DNA from 2 places in the Leifsonia soli genome. Region 1 is predicted to be linked to the other one. Evidence: predicted binding sites of a transcription regulator. Region 1 holds the regulator's gene; the other holds the start of a gene.
The links. The regulator HrcA, encoded in region 1, represses chaperone genes, less so after heat shock. The targets are predictions, from matches to a motif close to TTNGCACTCGNNNNNNNCGAGTGCNAA.
Positions count from the first base shown of each region.

Region 2: a site for HrcA is predicted at 4,116-4,142, ahead of groL (chaperonin GroEL). Genes of this name have one in related genera too.

Region 1 covers NZ_JACCBJ010000001.1:996,371-1,003,620, forward strand. Annotated here, with positions in the region: gene hemW (radical SAM family heme chaperone HemW) at 1-1,233, shown strand, start outside; gene BJ963_RS04825 (DUF4870 domain-containing protein) at 1,260-1,640, opposite strand; gene BJ963_RS04830 (DUF4870 domain-containing protein) at 1,755-2,270, opposite strand; gene hrcA (heat-inducible transcriptional repressor HrcA) at 2,431-3,453, shown strand; gene dnaJ (molecular chaperone DnaJ) at 3,511-4,626, shown strand; gene BJ963_RS04845 (16S rRNA (uracil(1498)-N(3))-methyltransferase) at 4,633-5,361, shown strand; gene BJ963_RS04850 (histidine triad nucleotide-binding protein) at 5,504-5,872, shown strand; gene BJ963_RS04855 (PhoH family protein) at 5,862-6,953, shown strand; gene ybeY (rRNA maturation RNase YbeY) at 6,961-7,250, shown strand, end outside.
Region 2 covers NZ_JACCBJ010000001.1:1,824,104-1,831,353, forward strand. Annotated here, with positions in the region: gene BJ963_RS08815 (response regulator transcription factor) at 1-532, shown strand, start outside; gene BJ963_RS08820 (sensor histidine kinase) at 592-2,292, shown strand; gene groL (chaperonin GroEL) at 2,453-4,072, opposite strand; gene BJ963_RS08830 (cold-shock protein) at 4,267-4,470, opposite strand; gene BJ963_RS08835 (LytR C-terminal domain-containing protein) at 4,641-5,189, opposite strand; gene BJ963_RS08840 (DUF3263 domain-containing protein) at 5,211-5,522, opposite strand; gene msrB (peptide-methionine (R)-S-oxide reductase MsrB) at 5,704-6,141, shown strand; gene BJ963_RS08850 (nitroreductase family protein) at 6,141-6,722, shown strand; gene BJ963_RS08855 (DMT family transporter) at 6,738-7,250, opposite strand, start outside.

The DNA of each region.
Region 1 (7,250 bases):
CCGAGCATCCTCCCCGTCGGCGACCCCGCGCCCGCCGACGGCCTGCTGCCCGCGACCGCGGCCGACGGCGCCAGCGAACGCGACTTCGGCGTGTACGTGCACGTGCCCTTCTGCCGGGTGCGCTGCGGGTACTGCGACTTCAACACCTACACGGCGACCGAGCTGCGCGGCGTCTCGCAGTCGGACTACGCCGGCCACGCCGTTCAGGAGGTCGGCTTCGCCGCCGAGGCCCTGCGGGCGAGTGGCGTGCCGGAGCGCCGGGTGTCGACCGTGTTCTTCGGCGGCGGCACGCCCACGCTGCTCCCGCCCGGCGATCTGGCGGCGATGCTCGGCGCGGTGCGCGGCGCCTGGGGACTCGCCGACGGCGCCGAGGTCACGACGGAGGCGAATCCCGACTCGGTCGACGCGGACGATCTGCAGCGCCTCGCCGACGCCGGATTCACCCGGGTGTCGTTCGGGATGCAGTCCGCCGTGCCGCATGTGCTCGAAACGCTCGAGCGCACGCACGACCCGGCGCGCATCCCGCTGGTGGTCGGCTGGGCGCGCGCGGCGGGCCTGCAGGTGAGCCTCGACCTGATCTACGGGACGCCGGGGGAGTCGCTCGACGACTGGTCCCGCAGCCTCGACACCGCGCTGGACTGCGAGCCGGACCACCTCTCGGCGTACGCCCTGATCGTCGAGCCGGGCACGAAGCTGGCGCGGCAGATCCGGTCGGGCCAGGTGCCGGAGCCCGACGACGACCTCGAAGCGGACATGTACGAGCTGGCCGACCAGCGCCTGTCCGACGCCGGCTATGACTGGTACGAGGTCAGCAACTGGACGACCGACGCCTCCCACCGGTCGCGGCACAACCTCGCGTACTGGCTCGGCCACGACTGGTGGGGTGTCGGACCGGGCGCGCACAGCCACGTCGGCGGCGTCCGCTGGTGGAACGTGAAGCACCCGGCCGCGTACGCGCAGCGCGTGCTCGCAGGGGAGTCGCCTGCCGCAGGGCGGGAGACCCTCGACGCGGAGACCCGGCGGGTCGAGCGGGTGCTGCTGCTCTCGCGCATCCGCGACGGACTGCGCACGGCTGAGCTGGGCGACGCCGGGCGGCACGAGGTCCCCGGCTTGATCGCCGACGGCCTCGTCGACGGAAGAGCCGCCCTCCGCGGGTCGATCGTGCTGACCCTGCGGGGGCGGCTCCTGGCCGACGCCGTGGTGCGCCGGCTGCTGGCGGACGAGGCCGCCTGACGGTTGCGAACCGCCGATGGTCCGCTCTAGCTGACGAACCGGATGGCGAGCGGGTACGTGTAGTACTCGCCCTGGTTGGCCTTCACGGCGGCGATGATGCTGAACACGATGTTGAGCACCCAGGCCGCGATGATCACGAAGATGCCGATGACCACGATCGTCAGGAGGCCGCCGACGACGTAGGCGATGAAGATGGTGATCTGGAAGTTGAGTGCTGTGGCGGTGTGGGCGCGGACGAACGGTCCGCGGTCCTTCAGCACCAGGTAGCCGATGAGCGCGGGGATCCAGTTGAACAGGATCCCGCCGATCTGGACCAGTGTCGCCCACAGCTTCTCGTCGGCGGGGCTCAGCTGCTGCGCGCCGCCTCCGTAAGGCTGCTGGGGTGGCGGCGGGGGTGTCGCGGACATGGCGCGGTTCTCCTCAGGAACGGGGGATGGACGTGGTCGGCCCCCAGCCTAGGGCGCGCGGCGCGGGGCTGAAAAGGGCCTGAACGCGCCGATGCCCCGGCTGGGGGCCGTCCGTCACTTGATGAAGCGGAAGTTCACCGGGTAGCGGTAGGTCCCGCCGCTGTTCACGCGGACGAAACCGAGGATCGAGAACACCAGGTTGATGATGTACAGCGCCCACGGGATGAGCAGCCCGAAGAGCAGGTAGCCGATGCCGTAGGTGAAGCTGCCGATGATGATCCCGATGATCTGCGAGGCGACCCAGGCGATGATCCAGGTGATCTGCCAGTTGAGGGCCTCCTTGGCCTCCTGGTTGGTGAGCCGTCCGCGATCCTTGAACACGAGCCAGATGATCAGGGACGGGAGGATCCAGAGGATGCCGCCGAGGTGGGCGAACGCTGCCCACTGCTTGTCCTGCGCGGCGTCGAGCGGGGCGGCGGGGGCAGCGGCGTACGGCTGCTGCGCTCCGGCGGGCTGAGCGTACGGCTGCTGGGGCGGGATGTTGGAGGAGGGCTGCTGGGGCGGAACGCCGCCGGGCTGCTGCGGGGGCACGCCACCCGCGGGGTCGGTGGGCTGGTTCGGGTCGGTCATTCGGCGGAACCCTTTCGTGATCGGCTGCGACGGTGCGTCGAACCGGTGTGCATACGGTACTGCTGCCGTGTCACAGGCAGCAATCATCCTCGCCGCGTTTCGACGCGGTAGGATTGGCACTCAAGAACAGCGAGTGCTAATCGGTCGACGGGAGGCGGAGATGGTCTCGGAACGCAGCCTCGAAGTGTTGCGCGTCATCGTCCAGGACTACGTGGCGTCGCGCGAGCCGGTCGGCTCGAAGAGCATCGTCGAGCGCCACTCCTTCGGGGTGTCCGCCGCGACCATCCGCAACGACATGGCGCTGCTCGAGGAGGAGGAGCTCATCGCGGCTCCGCACACGTCCTCTGGACGCGTCCCCACCGACAAGGGCTACCGCCTCTTCGTCGACCACCTGGCGGAGATGCGCCCGCTCACGTCGGCGCAGCGCACGGCCATCGAGACGTTCCTCGGCCAGTCGGTCGACCTCGACGACGTGCTCTCCCGCACGGTCCGGCTGCTCTCGCAGCTGACCAACCAGGTCGCCCTCGTGCAGTACCCGTCGGTGGCGCGCTCGCGCATCCGTCACATCGAACTGGTGGCGCTCGCGCCCCACCGCCTGCTCAGCGTGCTCATCACCGACTCCGGCGCCGTCGAGCAGCGCGTGATCGAGCTCCCGGCCGACCTGAGCGACGAGGATGTGGCCGAGATCCGCGGGGCGATCAACGGCGCTGCGGCCGGCCTGACGCTGTCGGAGGCGGCCAGCCGGCTGCGCGACCTGCCGGATGCCCTCACGGAGCGCACGCGCGCTCTCGTCGAGCCCGTCGCCGGCGCCCTGCTCGACCAGATCGCGGCCAACCGGCAGGAGAAGCTGGTGATGGCGGGCGCTGCGAACCTGGTGCGCACCGAGCTCGACTTCCCCGGCACCATCACCCCGGTGCTCGAGGCGATCGAGGAGCAGGTCGTCCTGCTCCGGCTGTTCGACGAGATGGCCACCGATCAGCACGGCGTCGCGGTCAGCATCGGCCGCGAGAACGCCGGTTTCGGGCTGACGGAAGCATCCGTGCTCTCCAGCGGTTACAGTGCGGCGGGATCGGATGTGGCCCGCGTCGGCCTCCTCGGTCCTCTCCGCATGGACTACTCGGGCAACATGGCCGCGGTCCGCGCGGTCGCCCGCTACCTCTCCCGGCTGCTCGGCGACCAGTAGGCCGCCGCCGCATCCGGCGATCACCACACGCGACGAAAGAAGAAGGAACAGCCCCACGTGGCCGACCACTACGAAGTCCTCGGCGTCGAGCGCGACGCCAGCCCCGACGAGATCAAGAAGGCGTACCGCCGGCTGGCGCGCGAGCTCCATCCGGACGTGAACCCCAGCGCCGAGGCGCAGGAGCGCTTCAAGCTCGTGACGCACGCCTACGACGTGCTCAGCGACCCGCAGCAGCGGCAGCAGTACGACCTGGGCGGCTCCGGCGGCTTCGGCGGCGGCGCAGGCGCTGGCGATTTCGCCGGGTTCAGCGACATCTTCGAGACGTTCTTCGGCGGGGGAGGCGGCGCCACGCGCGGTCCGCGTTCGCGCCGGGAGCGCGGACAGGACGCCCTGCTGCGCGTCGAGGTGGACCTCGACGAGGTCATCTTCGGCACGCACCGCGACCTGGAGGTCGACACCGCGGTCGTCTGCGAGACCTGCAACGGCTCGTGCTGCCAGCCGGGCACGCAGCCGGTGACGTGCGACATCTGCCACGGCACGGGCAGCATCCAGCGCTCGGTCCGGTCGCTGCTCGGCAACGTGATGACCTCGAGCCCGTGCGGCACCTGCCGCGGGTACGGCACCGTCATCGCGACCCCCTGCGTCACCTGCCAGGGCCAGGGCCGCGTTCGCGCCCGTCGCACCGTTCCCGTGGACATCCCCGCGGGCGTCGATACCGGCCTCCGTCTGCAGATGCCCGGCAGCGGCGAGGCCGGCCCCGCCGGCGGCCCGAACGGCGACCTCTACCTCGAGATCAAGGTCAAGCACCACGACGTGTTCAGCCGCGACGGCGACGACCTGCTCTGCACGCTGGAGCTGTCGATGACGGATGCGATCCTCGGCACGACGGCGACCGTGAAGGCCCTCGACGGCGACATCCGCCTCGAGCTCAAGCCCGGCACGCAGTCCGCCGACATCGTCACGGTCAAGGACCGCGGGATCACGCACCTGCGCGGCACGGGCCGTGGCGACCTGCGCGTCGGCATCCAGGTCGTGACCCCGACGAAGCTCGACCACAAGGAGAAGGACCTCATCAAGAAGTTCGCGGCCGTCCACAAGGGACCGGAGCCGTCGCTGGCCCGCTTCCAGCAGGGGCTGTTCGCGAAGCTGCGCGACCGGTTCCTGAACCTCTAGCCGGCGATGGCCTCCCTGTACCTGCGCGAGGATCTCGACGATGTCGAGGTCGGCGCCCGGCTGTCGCTCAGCGGTGCCGAGGCGAAGCACGCGGCGACGGTCAACCGCACGCGCCCGGGCGAGTCGGTGCTGATCGGCAACGGGCGGGGGCTCGTGGCCTCGGGCGAAGTGCTGGTGTCGACGAACACCGAGCTGACCATCGACGTCGAGTCGGTGTCACGGGTCGAGCGCGCGACGCCGGGGATCACGCTGGTGCAGGCGCTCGCCAAGGGCGACAGGGACGAGCTCGCGATCCAGGCCGCGACGGAGCTCGGTGTGGATGCGGTGGTGCCGTGGGCCGCATCCCGCTCGGTCTCGCGCTGGGAGGGCCCCAAGGTCGCGAAGGGCCGCGAGCGCTGGGCCGCGATCGTGCGGGAGGCGTCGAAGCAGTCCATCCGCGCCTGGACGCCCGAGGTGGGCGAGCTCGCCACCACGAAGCAGGTGGCCGCGCTGGCCGCGGGCGCACGCGTGCTCGTCCTGGAGCCGGACGCCGAAGCTCCCTTGACGGGGGTCGAACCCGACGGGCGCGACCTCGTCCTCGTCGTCGGTCCCGAGGGCGGGATCGCGCCGCAGGAGCTGGCCGCGTTCCGCGACGCGGGCGCCGAGCTCGTCCGCCTCGGCTCCACGGTGCTCCGCACCTCCACCGCGGGCCCCGCCGCCCTCGCGGTGCTCAACGCATCCCTCCGCCGCTGGTGACCCCCACCGTCGAGTCCGCAAACTTTGCACGCTCAGACCGCTCTTCGCGTGCAAAGATCGCGGACTCGACGGTGGGCGGAGAGTCGACGGGGGGGTGGAGAGAGCTCGGTGGGGCGTCGGAGGGGGCGAATAGGATAGGGGTATGGCAGAGACGGAGCGTTCGATCTTCTCCCGCATCATCGCGGGCGAGATCCCGGCCGACGTGGTGTACGACTCGGAGCGCCTGATCGCGTTCCGCGACATCGCGCCGAAAGCCCCCGTGCACCTCCTCGTCGTGCCCAAAACGGAGCAGTACCGCGATGTCGTCGAGCTCGCGGCCGGCGACCCCGAGCTGCTGGCCGAACTGGTCGCGACGGCGAAGCGCCTCGCCGACGAGCACGGAGACGGCGACTTCCGCCTGATCTTCAACACGGGCGAGCGCGCGGGTCAGACCGTGTTCCACGTCCACGCACACGTACTGAGCGCCCCGGCCGGCAGCCCGGGCCTCGAGGAAGGAAGCCTTGCCCTCTAGCGAATCCACCGCCTCCGGAGCGAATCCGGGCGACGGCGCCGAGGTGCGCCTGAGCGTCGACGGCGTGCAGATGGTCCGCCTTCTCGGACCGCAGGATCGCCTGCTCACCACGCTGGAACGGCAGTACCCGCTCGTCAGCGTCCACGTGCGCGGCAACGAGATCGCCCTGAGCGGCGACGCCGGGCAGGTGGCCGAGGCGCGCCGCCTCGTGGAGGAGTTGCTCCAGATGGTGCGCAACGGCCAGGACCTCTCCCCGGCCGAGGTGACGAGCTCGGCGCGCATGATCGGAACCGATCTCAACCTCAGCCCGTCCGACGTGCTCGGCCAGGCCATCCTGACCGCCCGCGGCAAGAGCATCCGGCCGAAGACGCTGGGTCAGAGCCAGTACGTCGACGCGATCGACCGCAACACGATCGTCTTCGGCATCGGCCCCGCCGGCACCGGGAAGACGTACCTGGCCATGGCGAAGGCCGTTCAGGCGCTGCAGCGCAAGGAGGTCAACCGGATCATCCTGACGCGCCCGGCCGTGGAGGCGGGGGAGCGCCTCGGCTACCTGCCGGGCACGCTCACCGACAAGATCGACCCGTACCTGCGCCCGCTCTACGACGCGCTCAACGAGATGATGGACCCGGAGCTCGTCCCGAAGCTGCTCGCGGCGGGGACGATCGAGGTCGCACCGCTCGCGTACATGCGCGGCCGCACCCTCAACGACTCGTTCATCGTTCTCGACGAGGCGCAGAACACGACGCCGGAGCAGATGAAGATGTTCCTGACCCGTCTGGGCTTCAACTCCAAGATGGTGGTCACAGGCGACATCACCCAGATCGACCTGCCGAACTCGGCGAGCGGCCTGCGCCTGGTGACGCGTGTGCTCAACGACATCGACGACATCCACTTCGCCCGCCTGACGAGCGAGGACGTCGTCCGGCACAGCCTGGTCGGGCGGATCGTCGACGCGTACACCGAGTACGACGCGCGCCAGCAGGCGCGGCACTACGAGCGCGAGCAGGCGGCCGAGTTCGCCAACCGCGCCGAACGCCGCTCCGGCGGACCCCGCGACCACCTCCCGAAGCGACGATAGGCCCGCAGTGAGCATCGAGATCAACAACGAGTCGACCATCGAGGTGGACGAGGCCGCCCTGCAGCGCCTCGCCGGCTACGCGTTCGACATCCTCCACGTCCACCCCGACGCGGAGCTCGCGATCGTGCTGGTCGACGAGGCCGCCATGGAGCAGCTGCACGTGCAGTGGATGGACGAGCCGGGCCCCACCGACGTGCTCAGCTTCCCGATGGACGAGCTGCGACCGGGAACCGAGGAGGAGCCGTCGCCGGCCGGCCTCCTCGGCGACGTCGTGCTGTGCCCCCAGGTCGCCCAGGT
Region 2 (7,250 bases), 830 kb from region 1:
CGACGTCATGCTGCCCGACATGAACGGCTTCGGCGTGACCAAGCGCCTCCGCGGCGCGGGCTACACCGCGCCCATCCTGTTCCTCACGGCGAAGGACGACACCGAGGACAAGATCACCGGCCTCACGGTCGGCGGCGACGACTACGTCACCAAGCCGTTCAGCCTCGACGAGATCGTCGCCCGCATCAAGGCCATCCTGCGCCGCACGATGCAGGCCGACGAGGACGCGGTCATCCGCGCGGGCGAGCTGACGATGGACCAGGACACGCACGAGGTCTTCGTGGGCGACACCCCGATCGAGCTCAGCCCGACCGAGTTCAAGCTCCTGCGCTACCTGATGCTGAACCCCAACCGCGTGCTGTCGAAGGCGCAGATCCTCGACCACGTCTGGGAGTACGACTTCAACGGCGACGCCGGCATCGTCGAGTCCTACATCTCCTACCTGCGCCGCAAGGTGGATGCGCACTCCAGCGAGCCGCTCATCCAGACCAAGCGCGGGTTCGGCTACATGCTGAAGGCCGCGAAAGCCTGAGGTGCACACCGGGCGCACACATGCCCGGCACAGCATCCCCCGCTTAGACTGACGGCCTGATGCACTCACGTCTGCTCGACCGCTGGAACGCGATCTCCCTGCGCACGAAGATCACGGGCGTGACCGTGCTCATGCTGACGCTCGGGCTGCTCGTCACCGGCATCGGCACGATGTCGATGCTGAAGCCGGTGCTTCTCGACCAGCTGGATGCGCAGCTCTCGGCCGCGTCGGGTGCGTCGTACCTGAACACCTACCTCGGCACGGCGTCGTCGGACGACGACCAGATCGCGACCGACTCGAGCCCGTCAGACTACTTCGCCGCGCTGTACGACTCCAGCGGCAAGCTGGTGAAGCGCAACTGGTCGAACATCCCGTACGCGCACCGTCCGGCGATCCCCACGACCCTGACCCTCCCCGAGGCGAAGGGCATGAACGGCGGATTCACGCTGCTGAGCAACGACGGCCGCACCACGTACCGTGCCCTCGCGACGACGCAGACGTTCGCGGGCAGCGGTGAGCTCGCCACCGCGATCGTGGCGACGACGACATCGCAGATCGACACCGTGATGGCGAGCTTCCTGGCGATCTTCCTCGGCTTCGGCGTGATCGTGATCGTGGTGGGCGCCGGGCTGACCCGGATGCTCGTCACCACGACGTTCTCGCCGCTCCGCGAAGTGGAGCAGACGGCCGCGGCCATCGCCGACGGAGACTTCAGCCAGCGGCTCGGCGGCGCCACCCCGAACACGGAGGTGGGGCGGCTCAACCGCTCGCTCAACACCATGCTGAACCGCATCGACCGGGCCTTCAGCGACCGCGCGCGCACGATCGACCAGATGCGCCGCTTCGTGGGCGACGCCTCGCACGAGCTGCGCACTCCGCTGGTCTCGGTGCGCGGCTACGCCGAGCTGTACCGGATGGGCGCGCTGCAGACTCCCGAAGACGTGGCTCAGGCGATGGATCGCATCGAGAAGGAGGCGATCCGCATGGGCATCCTCGTGGAGGACCTCCTCGAGCTCGCCCGGCTCGATGAAACCAAGCCGCTCGACCTGCACCGCGTCGACCTCGTGAAGATCGCGCAGGACGCGGCGATGGACGCGATGGCCGGCTCCCCGGGCCGTGTGGTGACCGTCGTGCCACCGGAGCCGCGTGCACCGGAGGACGACGACAGCACGGAGCCCGGGCTGGACACCGTCCCGATGACGATCCCCGACACGGACGCGCGGCCGAGCAACGCCACCGGACCGATCGCGTTCGCAGGCTCGGCGCTGGCGCGCCTGCGCCGCGGCCGCACCCGCCGTGCGACGACAGGACCGCTGCCGATCTCGACCGGCGAGAAGGTGGTGCTGACGCAGCCGGCCCCCTCGGAGCCCGCGATCGTCATGGCGGAGGAGAACAAGCTCCGCCAGGTCATCACCAACCTGATGGGCAACGCGCTGCGCTACACGCCGGAGGGCAGCCCGATCGAGATCGCGGTGCAGATCGACCACCGCACCGAGCGCGGCATCATCGAGGTCCGCGACCACGGCGAGGGCATCCCTCCGCAGATCCGCGAGAAGATCTTCCAGCGCTTCTGGCGCGCCGACACGTCGCGCGCCCGCGAGACCGGGGGCAGCGGACTGGGGCTCGCGATCGTCTCGTCCATCGTGGCCGCGCACAATGGGACGGTCGACGTCGTCGACACCGAGGGAGGCGGCGCGACCTTCCGCGTCTCGCTGCCGCTCGCCGGCTCCCCCGCCTCCCCCAAGCCCGTCGCGCCCTAACGGCCCGCCCCGCCCGCCGAGGTGCGACATCCTGTCGCCGCTCGACCCGGATTCCGGCATCGAGTCACGACTCGATGGCCCTCCGCGATGTCGCGAAGGGACGCACGCGAAGAGGGCGCCTCCCCGAACGGGGAAGCGCCCTCTCTGCGTGATGCGGGACTTAGAAGTCCATGCCTGCGCCCGGGTCGCCGACCGGAGCCGGGTTCTTCTCGGGCTTGTCGGCGACGACGGCCTCGGTGGTGAGGAACAGGCCCGCGATCGACGCGGCGTTCTGCAGCGCCGAGCGGGTGACCTTCACCGGGTCGTTGATGCCGGAGGCCAGCATGTCGACGTACTCGCCGGTCGCGGCGTTGAGGCCGTGGCCGACCGGGAGGTTGCGGACCTTCTCGACGACGACGCCGGCCTCGAGGCCCGCGTTGATCGCGATCTGCTTCAGCGGAGCCTCGATGGCGACCTTGACGATGTTGGCGCCGGTCGCCTCGTCACCAGTGAGCTGCAGCTTCTCGAAGGCGGTCTTGCCGGCCTGGATGAGGGCCACGCCACCACCGGCGACGATGCCCTCCTCGACGGCGGCCTTCGCGTTGCGGACGGCGTCCTCGATGCGGTGCTTGCGCTCCTTGAGCTCGACCTCGGTGGCCGCGCCCGCCTTGATGACGGCGACGCCGCCCGCGAGCTTGGCGAGGCGCTCCTGCAGCTTCTCGCGGTCGTAGTCCGAGTCGGTCGACTCGATCTCGTTGCGGATCTGCTGCACGCGGCCGGCGATGGCCTCCGGGTCGCCGGAGCCCTCGACGATCGTGGTCTCGTCCTTGGTGATGACGACCTTGCGAGCCTGGCCGAGCAGGTCGAGGGTGACGTTCTCGAGCTTGAGACCGACCTCCTCGGAGATGACCTGGCCGCCGGTCAGGATCGCGATGTCCTGCAGCATGGCCTTGCGGCGGTCGCCGAAGCCCGGAGCCTTGACGGCGACGGACTTGAAGATGCCGCGGATCTTGTTCACGATCAGGGTCGCGAGGGCCTCGCCGTCGACGTCCTCAGCGATGATGAGGAGCGGCTTGCCGGCCTGGATCACCTTGTCGACGATCGGCAGGAGGTCCTTGATGTTGCTGATCTTCTGGTTGGCGATGAGGATGTACGGGTCCTCGAACACCGCCTCCTGGCGGTCCTGGTCGGTCACGAAGTACTGCGACAGGAAGCCCTTGTCGAAGCGCATGCCCTCGGTGAGCTCGAGCTCGGTGCCGAAGGTGTTCGACTCCTCGACGGTGACGACGCCCTCCTTGCCGACCTTGTCGATCGCCTCGGCGATGATCTCGCCGATGGTGGTGTCGCCGGCGGAGATGGACGCGGTGGCCGCGATCTCCTCCTTGGTCTCGACCTCCTTGGCGGAGGCGATGAGCTCCTCGGTGACCGCCGCGACGGCCTTCTCGATGCCGCGCTTCAGGGTGATCGGGTCGGCGCCGGCCGCGACGTTCCGCAGGCCCTCCTTGACCAGGGCCTGAGCGAGGACGGTCGCGGTGGTGGTGCCGTCACCGGCGACGTCGTCGGTCTTCTTGGCGACCTCCTTGACGAGCTCCGCGCCGATCTTCTCGTACGGATCGTCGAGCTCGATCTCCTTTGCGATGGAGACGCCGTCGTTGGTGATCGTCGGTGCGCCCCACTTCTTCTCGAGGACGACGTTACGACCGCGCGGGCCCAGGGTCACCTTGACCGTGTCGGCCAGGGTGTTGAGGCCGCGCTCGAGGCCGCGGCGGGCGTCCTCGTTGAAAGCAATGATCTTTGCCATGTGTTTCTCGTCCCTCCCGGACGTGTGCGAAAGATTCCGTCTATTAGCACTCGATCAGATGGAGTGCTAAAGCGATTCTGGCACTCGCCGCTGTCGAGTGCAAGGTCACTCCGCGACCGGCGAACACCGGGAGCAACGGCGAAGCGCCGCCCCCGATGGGGACGGCGCTCCGCAGATTCGTTGGTTCGCTGTGCTCAGGCCAGTCGCACCGACTCGGCCTGCGGGCCCTTCTGCCCGGTGCCGACCTCGAAGACGACCTGCTGGCCCTCTTCGAGGACCTTGTATCCGTTCATGTCAATCGCGGAGTAATGAACGAAAACGTCCTGTCCCCCTCCATCGACGGTGATGAAGCCGTAGCCCTTCTCAGCGTTGAACCACTTCACGGTCCCGTTCGCCATGCATTACTCCCATTGCTGTGTCGCTCGCGCGATCCGTCGCCGCACGTTGACTCCCGATCCTAATGCTTTCAATAGGCGGCGACGCCAGAGATTTCGTGAATCGACTACGAAATGAAGCGAAAGTTAAACACGCGCGAAACAAAGGGATCCGGGGCTGGTCGGAGCGCGGATCAGCCCCGGTAGTTCGCGCCGATCACGACCGTGATGTCCGCGCCGGTGTCGTCGAACGCGTTGCTCTGCTGGATGGTCGCTCCCGGCAGCGACTGCACCACGCCCAGAGCGGCGGCCTGGTTGGCCGGGTTGCCGTAGTAGACGATCGTGGATGCCAGGTCGTTGCGGTCGGCGTTCGCCAGGGCGGCGACCTTCCAGCCCGCGGCCTTCAGCTTGTCGCCGACGGTCTGCGCCAGACCTTCCGTGGCCGTGCCGTTGAGCACGTTGACCTGCAGCGACGGGTTGACGGTCGGGACGATCGTCGGCGTCGGCGTGGGCGTCGGCGTCTGCGACCGGGACGTCGAGGCCGGCGATCCGTGGAAAGAGAGGTTGCCGTTGATGACCGAGAGCCCGAAGATGCCGGCGCCGACCAGCACGATCGTGGCGAGCGCCGCCCATCCGACCGCGATCCAGCCGCGACCCCGCGGGCGCGGTGCCCGGTGGGCGCCGACGCGCTTCAGGTCGTCGGGGATCTCGTCGAACCTGTCGCGGGGATACTTCTCAGCCATCGGGGGATGCGGTCCTCGGGGTCAGTCGCCGGACGGGAGGGTCCGTGCGTGTCGGGCGGCCAGCCTCGCCTCGCGCAGCCGCAGCAGCCTCTTGACGAGCATGGGGTCGTGGCGGAGGGCGGCCGGACGGTCGATCAGCGCACCGAGCAACTGATAGTACCGAGCCGCCGAGAGACCGAACTCCTCGCGGATGGCCTGCTCCTTGGCTCCGGCATGACGCCACCACTGGCGTTCGAACGCGAGGATCGCGGCATCCCGATCGCTCAGCTGATCCGTGTCCGAGGGCGTGCGGTCGGTGGCAGGCCGTCCGTCGGCAGACCGGGTCACGCGCACCGCCTTCCCTCGTCACGGACGCCGGGCGGTGCCGGTCGTGCCGGTCGCGCCCCGCGCTCGCGCATCATCCTAGGACGCCGGCCCTGTGTGTTCCTTGTTTCCGCCCGGCACGTCGCGGGACGAAACGGGAACAGCCGCCGGGGCGACGCCGTTTAGTCTGGTGACGACGAAAGGGACAGGCATGGCACAGAACGAGACGGCCACGAACGGGCACACCGACGGATACACGGTCTCCAAGAGCGAGAACGAGTGGCGTGAGGAACTCAGTCCCGAGCAGTACGCGGTGCTCCGCGAGGCCGGGACCGAACGCCCGTGGACCGGCGAGCTGCTCGACGAGAGCCGCGCGGGCCTGTACACCTGTGCCGCGTGCGGTGCCGAGCTGTTCAAGTCGGGAACCAAGTTCGACTCGGGATGCGGCTGGCCGAGCTTCTACGAGTCCGTCCGGCCGGAGGCCGTCCAGCTCATCGAGGACACCAGCCTCGGCATGGTGCGCACCGAGGTGCGCTGCGCCTCCTGCGGCTCGCACCTTGGACACGTCTTCCCGGACGGCTTCGGCACCCCCACCGGCGACCGCTACTGCATGAACTCCCTCTCGCTGAACTTCACGCCGGAGTCCTGATGACGGAGGCCCCGACGGTCGCCGGCCCCGCCGGCGGCCTCGCCGAGCGCGTCGCCGCACGCCGGTCGTACTCGCGTGTGACGCCGGATGCGCCGACGCACGAGGAGCTGCTGCCCCTGGTGGCCGCAGCCGGCCGGGTCGCCGATCACAGCGCGCTGCACCCGTGGCGGCTCATCGAGCTGCGCGGCGACGCCCGCCTGCGGCTCGGCCAGGCGTTCGTGCGGGATGCGAAGGCGACCGGGTCGGATGCGGAGAAGCTCGCATCCAAGCCGCTGCGCTCCTCCCTGCTGATCGCGATCGTCTCGGTGCGCACGAAGAGCGACAAGGTTCCCGGCTGGGAGCAGGACGCGGTGGCCTCGGGCGTCGCGCACATCCTGAGCCTGCTCCTCCACGACGCGGGCTGGGGCGTGATGTGGCGGACCGGCCACCACACCCGATCGAAGGCCGTGCACCGGATGCACGGGCTGAAGAAGAACGAGCGGCTGCTCGGCTGGCTGTACGTCGGCGGCATCACCGCGGACAGCCGGGAGGGGCACCGCCGGTCGATCGACCCGGAGCGGTTCCTGACGACGCTGGACTGACCGCCGGGCCTCTTGTCAGGCGGTTTGCCGGCGCCAGCCCCAGCGGATGCTGGCGACGGCGACCGCGACGATCGCCAGCAGCGTGCCGCCGATGGTCGAGAACGCGAGGACGTGGCCGGCGGTGGGCAGCAGGAGGTCGAGCAGCAGTGCGGAGGCCAGCTGACCGGCGACGGTGGCGAGGCCGAGCAGCAGGACGCCGGTGATCCGCACCAGGAACGCGGTCACCCCGATGAAGATGCAGCCGATCGCGCCGCCGACGTAGAGCCACGGCTCCGCCGGCAGGCGCGCGGGCAGCCCGGCGAGCGCCCAGTGCCCCAGCATGAGCACCACCAGCACGGAGGTGCCGACGGCGAAGTTGATGAAGGTCGCGGTGAGCGCGCTCTCGGCGACGACCCGGACCTGACCGTTGACGGCCTGCTGCCAACCGGTGCCGAGGCCGGCGATGAACGGGAGCAGCATCATCCACATCGGAGCGCCGCCGCCGAACTGCGCCGACACGGCCCACGTGACCGCGACCAGGGCGAGCAT